2 linked regions of the Thiosulfativibrio zosterae genome follow. The protein of the gene in region 2 interacts with the protein of the main gene of each other region in a pairwise test. Links are inferred from orthologs where the notes say so. Each region holds a gene or a part of one and is shown on either strand. Other genes may lie near its edges.

Region 1 (2,959 bases), 1.6 Mb from region 2 along the record:
ATACGCCATTCAGTGACAGCGCGATTGAAATATTGCCAAAAAGTTTTTGAGAATTCAGGCTGGCGACGATCAAGTTCCAAAACGGCACGATTTAAATGCACATCATGAAACGCCTTTTGTACGGTCGCTGCAGAAATGCCATTTTGAATGGCTTGTTTTTTAAATCCGCTGACCCATTTTTGGAAATCCGCTTCGGATTGCTCGGGGGGCGTATAGGCAAAAGTTGGACTTGCAAACAAGCTGCAAAGTGATAAAACGACGATGTTTAGAGTTGGCATTTTCATAGAATAAGCATTTTACTAAAGTCGCTTGTGCTTATGCAGTAAAATAATGCTTTTTAAAATGAGTAAATGCCATGTGTCGTTTTTTTGCGACTTGTCCGAAAGGGATGAGTGAACTCTTGAAAGAGGAGTTGGAGTCGTTTGGGGCTGAGTCGGTTAAAGTTCAGCCTTCAGGTGCTACCTTTGAAGGCGACATGGAAGTGGGTTATCGTGCGGTTTTATGGTCACGCTTAGCCAACCGCATTTACTACACTTTGCTAGAAACCGAGCTTGATAACCAAGAGGCTTTAACGCCTGCGGTGAGCGCGATTGAATGGTCGGAGCATTTGGATGCCGAGGGCACTTTTTTGGTGTCTTTTTCTGGACAAGGTTTGAATATTACCCATACCCATTTCGGGGCGTTAAAAATCAAAGATGGTATTGTGGATTATTTTCGAGGCATTGGCGATGTGCGCCCGTCGGTCGATACGGATTATCCTGATGTGCGCATTCATGGTCATGTGAATCGCAATCGCATTACCTTGGGTTTAGATTTGTCGGGTCACAGTTTGCATCAACGCGGCTATCGCGAAGGCACGCAGGTCACCGCACCGCTCAAAGAAAACACCGCGGCGGCGATTTTAATGCGTGCCGGTTGGCCAGAAATTGCCAAACAAGGTGGTTGCTTTTACGACCCCATGTGTGGCTCGGCAACCTTTTTGGTTGAAGCGGCCATGATGGCTTCGGATTGTGCGCCAGGCATGATGAAAGCTGATGAAAAAGGGTTGGTGACTTGGAAGCAATATGATGCGGTTTTGTGGCAGAAGTTGTTAGACGAGGCAGCGGTGCGTGAATCGATTGGTTTAAAAACCTTGCCGCATATTTATGGTTCGGACATTTCCCACAAATCTTTGGAGATAGCGCGTATTTCCATTCAACAAGCGGGCTATGATGACATTATCGAAATTAAACAAATGTCGGTAGTGCAAGGACGCAAATGGGGCGAGTGGACGCCAGGGCTTATCGTCACCAATCCGCCTTATGGCGAACGCTTGGGCGAGTTGGAAGAAGTTAAGCAAACCTATTTACAGTTAGGTGACTTTATCAAAGCCGAGTTTGCGGGCTGGCAAGCGGCGGTTTTAACTTGTAACTCCGAATTGGGAATGTATCTTGGCATTAAGGCCAAGCGTTCGCATGATTTCTTTAACGGGGCGATGGAGTGTAAGTTGTTCCGCTTTGATGTTGAAGAAAGTTGGTTCAGACAACCTGCCATTGCGTTGAATCAAGATCTGCCTGAAAAGCTTCAGCAGCTTCAGCCAGAATTGGCGACCACCGAAGGCGCGGTGATGGTGGCCAATCGTATTAAAAAGAATTTAAAAGGTTTAAAAACCTGGGTTAAGCAAAACGAAATTGGCGCTTACCGTGTGTATGATGCCGATTTACCGGAATATGCCTTAGCGATTGATTATTATCCAACGCTGGAAGGTGGCGATTGGTTGATGGTGGCGGAGTATGCACCGCCTAAGACGGTTAACCCGACTAAAGCGCGTCGTCGTTTGTATGAGGCTTTGGCGGTTTTGCCCAGCGTGTTTGATATTCCCTCAGACCGAATTGTTTTTAAAGTGCGCAGTCAGCAAAAAGGCTCAGAGCAATATGAAAAGCTGGAGAATCAAAAGCAATATTTCACCATTCAAGAAGGTTTGGCCAAAATTCGCGTGAATTTTACCGATTATCTGGACACTGGTATTTTCTTAGACCATCGTGAAGTGCGTGCCTATAGTGCTAAGTTAGCGCAAGGCAAAAGTTTCTTAAACCTGTTTTGTTATACTGCAACAGCCACGATTCAAGCAGCTATGGCAGGTGCAAAATCCAGTTTAAGTTTGGATATGTCAAAAACCTATTTATATTGGGCACAGCATAATTTTTGGACCAATAACATGGATGACAAAAAGCATCGTTTGCAGCAGCAGAATGTTATTGAGTGGTTGGCTAAAGAATCAGAAAACCCGACTGAAAAATTTGATGTCATCTTTTTAGACCCACCGTCCTTTTCGTCATCAAAGCGCATGGACGGCACCTTGGATATTCAGCGCGACCATGTTTGGATCGTTCAGCAGGCTTTGTCTTTACTAACGCCGGATGGCAAGTTGATGTTTTCTAATAATTTACGCAAGTTTAAATTAGATGAAGCCGCTTTTGAAGCTGACTGGCAGATTGAAAATATCACGCAAAAAACCATGCCTAAAGACTTCGCTCGAAACGCTAAAATCCACCAGGCCTGGGTGTTTTCGAGGAAAGTTTGATGTTAAATGTTTTCCGTATTTCAGAAATGGTGGGTATTGCACCGATTGAGCTCTTGGAAATAGAGCGTTACGGTGCTGATTTGGTCGCCAGTAAACCTTCATTTATGGACGCTTTAAAAGAGTGGCAAAAAGAGTTTCAAGTGACCGCCAATCATGAGGAAGTCGTTGTTGCGGGTTATTACGAAGCGCTGATAGGCGGTGAATATGGGGATGCGTTTTATATCGTCCAATATCAGCAAGCCTTGAACTGGATTCATTTTGATTTGTCACAAAGCAGAGTAATGTTAATTTTAAGTCAATTTCGTCGTTTGTTTATTCAGTTTGCGGAGCAGCTGGGTTCTCATAATTTGGCGAAAGGGCTGTGTCATGCCCTAGATATTGGACAATCGATTGTGT
Region 2 (5,052 bases):
TAGGGTACGACCCAGAAGACTTTGCGCAATCGACAAGCGTCGTGTATTTACAAAGGCAGGCTAAAGCCTGCGCCCCAGCTTCACCGGTGACAGGTGAATTGCGTAACTTGGCAGAAAGTCTGCACCCCAAGAATGACAAGATTAACCACCTTTCAAAACTTGTCACATTTGCGTACACCCTAGATTTATTAATAGCTAGAGACCTTTGTACGAGTGAGGTGCGAGGAAAAATTGAGATAAAATTTGCCTGATTGAGGCGAAAAATGCAGAGAATAGCTCGCTATTCGCAAGTTTTTCAACAAAAAGCAGGTGAATTTTAGCCATTTTTTACCGTGCCTTGACTCGTGCAAAGGTCTCTATCTATATAAATTAATCTTATGCCTATCAAAAAAGGGTTGTTTTGACAAAAACACTGCCCACCCTAAAATAGTCCTTAAATAATAGAATTTAAGGGTCATTTTATGAGTATTGAAATTTGGGCCGGATGGTTCGCGGGCCTTTGTATTGGTCTGTTTGTCATTCTACACTTTTGGGTCATGGGCAAACCTGCGGGCTGTTCAACGGGTTACGGTAATTTTTGCGGCTTAATCACCAAAAAAGTTTCTTACTTCCACACGGGTGAATATCGCGACATCAACAACCCTAAGCTGTGGTTTTTGATTGGCATTCCGTTGGGCGGCCTGATCAGCGCCTTAATGTCGCCAGAACCTTGGCATCTATCTTTTGATTTTGGTATGTACAATCAAATTCTGCCCCAAACAGATGCCGGTAAAGCGATTTGGCTGATGTTTGGCGGAGCCATGTTAGGGTTTGGCGCACGCTTAGCCGGCGCTTGTACAACGGGTCATGCTTTAGTGGGGGGCGCTATGATGAATCCGCCTAGCCTGCTGGCAGGTGCGGTGTTTTTTATGAGTGCTTTTGTGACCACTCGTTTATTATTTGATGCCTTTTAAGCATTAGGATTGATTATGTTTGAATTTCCATTTTTAAAAAACTTTAAGCTGATTCTGATTTCATTCAACTTTGCTTACCGTACCCATGTATTGGCACTTTTGATGGGCGCTTTGTTTGGTTTTTTAATGAGTCGTGCAGGTGCAACCACCTATGACTTTCACGCCCAGATGTTTTTATTTATCGATTTTCAATTAATGGAAGTGATTGGAACAGCAGTGATCGTGGCAATGATTGGCGTTTTGTTATTAAAAAGATTTCATGTCAACGCACTTTCAACAGGTTGCGAGGTCGATTTTGTTAAAAAACCCTATCAAGCCGGTTTAGTGACTGGGGCATTTATTTTTGGAATCGGCTGGGCCATGACCGCTTCTTGCCCGGGAACCATTCCGGCGATGCTGGGGGAAGGTAAAATGGGCGCTGTTTTCGCACTCATAGGCATAGTGGGAGGCACCATGGCTTATGGCGTATTACAAAGTTTTGTCACGCACACCAAGCAAAGCGCCCCACCTTCTAAAGATAACAACTGTTAGCACCCATCCTTGGCGCTCTGATTAAATTTAGTAATCTTGCCAAGGTTCGTCCACCGCTTCTGGCTGAATTTTCACGCCACAAGCGGTTTCTTCATATTCTTCCTCATCGACTTCGTCCTCGTCAGACTCCTCATCCCAATCGTCCATTTCCATGGGATCTTCTTCTCCGTAAGACCAGTCATCGTTATTAAAATTATTTGAATATCGACTCATTCAACAATCCTTTTTTGTACATTTTGTTAAGAATTTTTATTGGGTAGCAAACTTATTGAAAATTCACAACTTTTTTCCATTGCCATCACCAAATACATTATAATGCGCCCTTTTTAAATCATTAGAGATTCTTGGATGAAAACCGATCATATCCGCAATATTGCAATCATTGCCCACGTTGACCATGGTAAAACTACACTGGTTGACCAACTTTTAAAACAATCAGGGACTTTCGACAATGTTCGTAAAGAAACCACTGAGCGTATGATGGACTCTAATGATCTTGAAAAAGAACGCGGAATCACCATCCTTGCTAAAAACACTGCGGTTGACTGGAACGGTTACCGTATCAACATCGTTGATACACCCGGCCACGCCGACTTTGGTGGTGAAGTAGAGCGTATTTTATCAATGGTTGACTCAGTTTTGCTACTGGTAGATTCCGTTGATGGCCCTATGCCACAAACGCGTTTCGTAACTGAAAAAGCCCTTAAGCGCGGCTTAAAGCCAATCGTTGTTATCAACAAAGTTGACCGCCCTTCTGCGCGTCCTGACTGGGTTCTAGACCAAACTTTTGATTTGTTTGACCGTTTAGGTGCAACCGATGAACAAATGGACTTCCAAGTTATTTACGCGTCTGGCTTAAGTGGCTATGCTGGTTTAGACAGCAGTGTTCGTGAAGGAACGATGGATCCCATCTTCCAAATGGTTGTAGACAAAGTGCCTTCTCCTGATGTTGATTTGGCCGGTCCTTTCCAATTACAGTGTATCGCTTTAGATTATGACAACTACAAAGGTGTTATCGGAACAGGTCGTATCACGCGTGGTGCTGCTCAAGCAGGTATGACGGTTAGCGTCGTGGGTGCAGACGGTAAAGTTCGTCGCGGTAAGATTGCTGAAATTTTTGGTTACCTAGGTCTAGAAAAATACAATGTGGATGAGGCGCATGCCGGTGACATCGTGGCTTTCTCTGGTTTAGATCCATTAAACATTTCTGACACCTTGTGTGACCCTAACCACCCAGAAGCGCTTCCACCTTTAGTGGTTGACCGCCCAACGGTGAGCATGACTTTCCAAGTTAACGACTCTCCATTTGTGGGTAAAGAAGGTAAGTTATTAACTTCTCGTCAAATCCGTGAGCGTTTAGATAAAGAATTACTCACCAATGTCGCGCTTAAAGTTGAAGAAACTGAAGATGCCAACAAATTCCGTGTTTCTGGTCGTGGTGAACTTCACTTGTCAGTATTGATTGAAAACATGCGTCGTGAAGGTTATGAAATGGGGATTTCTCGCCCTGAAGTTATCTTCCGTGAAGTGGATGGTGAAATTCACGAGCCTTACGAAAACCTGACCGTTGATGTTCCTGAAGAGTCTCAAGGGACGATCATGGAAAAACTAGGGATGCGTAAAGCCGAAATGCGTGACATGGTTATGGATGGTCACGGCCGTGTGCGTATCGACTTTATCATTCCATCGCGCGGCTTGATTGGCTTCCGTACTGAGTTCATGACCGCCACCCAAGGTGAAGGTTTAATCTTCTCTAGCTTCTCGCACTATGGTCCTAAATTTACAGGGACATTGGGCGAAAGACAAAACGGTGTATTGATTTCTAACGGTACAGGTAAAGCCCTAGCCTTCGCACTTTTCAACCTACAAGATCGTGGACGCATGTACATTGGTCACGGTGAAGAGATTTATGAAGGGATGATTATCGGCTTGCATTCTCGTTCAAACGACTTAACAGTTAACGGTTTGAAAGGTAAGCAACTGACTAACATGCGTGCTTCTGGTACAGACGAAGCCTTAACTTTAGTACCACCGATTCGTTTCACGCTAGAACAAGCCTTAGAGTTCATTGATGATGACGAGTTAGTTGAAGTCACACCAAAAAGCGTTCGTATCCGTAAAAAGTTGCTCACAGAACAAGATCGTAAAAGTGCTGGCCGTAAAAAGCAAGACTAAGCTCAAAAGCGCCTAAAAATGACCAGGCCTGGTTATTTTTAAGCCACAAAACCCTTAAAAGCGTGCCTTGTGCACGCTTTTTTATTTTCTGGCAGCTAAAATTCGCTAAAATTGATTTAACGAATTTTAAGGCCAAGCCTCATATGAAAACCATCGACACCCTTTTATTCCCGCACCTAGAGCCCTACAGCCAACATAGCTTACAGGTCGACTCTATTCATCATTTACATTTGGAAGAATGTGGCAACCCGCAAGGCATTCCTGTTTTATTTGTGCATGGTGGACCTGGCGGAGGTTATGGACCGATTCATCGTCGTTATTTTGACCCCAGCGTTTATCGCATCGTGCTATTTGATCAACGCGGTTGTGGGCGTTCGCGTCCCCATGCCTGCTTAACCAATAACACCACACCGCATTTAATTGAAGACATTGAAAAGATTCGCCGCCATTTGAATATTGAAAAATGGGTTTTATTTGGCGGCTCCTGGGGTTCAACCCTGTCTTTGCTGTATGCGCAAACTTATCCCGAGAGAGTTTTGGGTTTAATTTTGCGAGGCATATTCTTATGTCGTGATGAAGATGTTAACTGGTTTTACCAACAGGGTGCTGACCGATTTTTTCCAGATTATTGGCAAGATTTTATTGCGCCCATCCCCGAAGCAGAACGCACTCACATGATTAAATCCTATTATCAACGCTTAACGGGTGACAACGAAATTGCGCGCATGCAAGCCGCCGAAGCCTGGTCGATTTGGGAAGGCCGAACATCCACCCTTGAACTCGACAAAGACTTGGTGAATCATTTTGGCGACCCCATTCATGCTTTAGCAATGGCACGCATTGAATGCCACTACTTTGTGAATCATGCATTTATAGAACCCAATCAAATTTTAAAAAACGCTCAAGTCCTTAAAAAAATACCCACAACCATTGTGCAAGGTCGTTATGACATGGTGTGCCCTATTAATCAAGCGTTTGCCCTAAGCCAAGCTTTACCTAATGCCAACTTAGTCATTTGCGACCTATCCGGTCACTCAGCGATGGAAAGAGCAACCACTCAAGCCTTGGTTAAGGCAACCCAAGAATTTGCCGAATTATTCGACAACGCTTAACCACCACTTAACAAACCTTAAAAGTTGTCATTAATAATTACCCGACATCCGCTAAAAAAGAATCTATCCGCTTAGCGCATTGAAAAGATTGGTTTTTTGCACAAAAGGCTTTAAACTAACGTTCTAAATTTTTATTAGTAGGATTTTTTTGTGTCCAGTCTTCAAAGCCATTCAGCGGTTAAAATCCTTGTCATAGACGATGACATGGTGACACGCTTAACACTTACCAAAATCCTGCAAAAAACTGGCTATCAAGTCATTCAGGCTGAAAACGGCCAACT

What was found. The genes of interacting proteins can lie anywhere in the genome.
Region 1: the proteins of typA (region 2) and rlmKL interact in binary tests that used the Escherichia coli proteins (3 or more experiments, as listed by UniProt). The link is inferred for Thiosulfativibrio zosterae from one-to-one orthologs.

Annotation. Positions count from the first base shown.
Region 1 is NZ_AP021888.1:693,684-696,642, forward strand. It holds rlmKL (bifunctional 23S rRNA (guanine(2069)-N(7))-methyltransferase RlmK/23S rRNA (guanine(2445)-N(2))-methyltransferase RlmL), read left to right. Parts: upstream 1-355; coding sequence 356-2,563; downstream 2,564-2,959. Other genes in the region: THMIRH_RS02950 (lytic murein transglycosylase), read right to left, coding at 1-284; THMIRH_RS02960 (GGDEF domain-containing protein), read left to right, coding at 2,563-2,959. UniProt on the Escherichia coli protein: Specifically methylates the guanine in position 2445 (m2G2445) and the guanine in position 2069 (m7G2069) of 23S rRNA. Methylation occurs before assembly of 23S rRNA into 50S subunits.
Region 2 is NZ_AP021888.1:2,284,056-2,289,107, forward strand. Bases 1,290-4,245 are described here. They hold typA (translational GTPase TypA), read left to right. Parts: upstream 1,290-1,832; coding sequence 1,833-3,659; downstream 3,660-4,245. Other genes in these bases: THMIRH_RS10550 (YeeE/YedE thiosulfate transporter family protein), read left to right, coding at 1,290-1,484; THMIRH_RS10555 (hypothetical protein), read right to left, coding at 1,512-1,697; pip (prolyl aminopeptidase), read left to right, coding at 3,803-4,245. Outside these bases: THMIRH_RS10545 (YeeE/YedE family protein), read left to right, coding at 462-953; more of THMIRH_RS10550, read left to right, coding at 969-1,289; more of pip, read left to right, coding at 4,246-4,771; THMIRH_RS10570 (EAL domain-containing protein), read left to right, coding at 4,922-5,052. UniProt on the Escherichia coli protein: A 50S ribosomal subunit assembly protein with GTPase and nucleotide-independent chaperone activity, required for 50S subunit assembly at low temperatures, may also play a role in translation.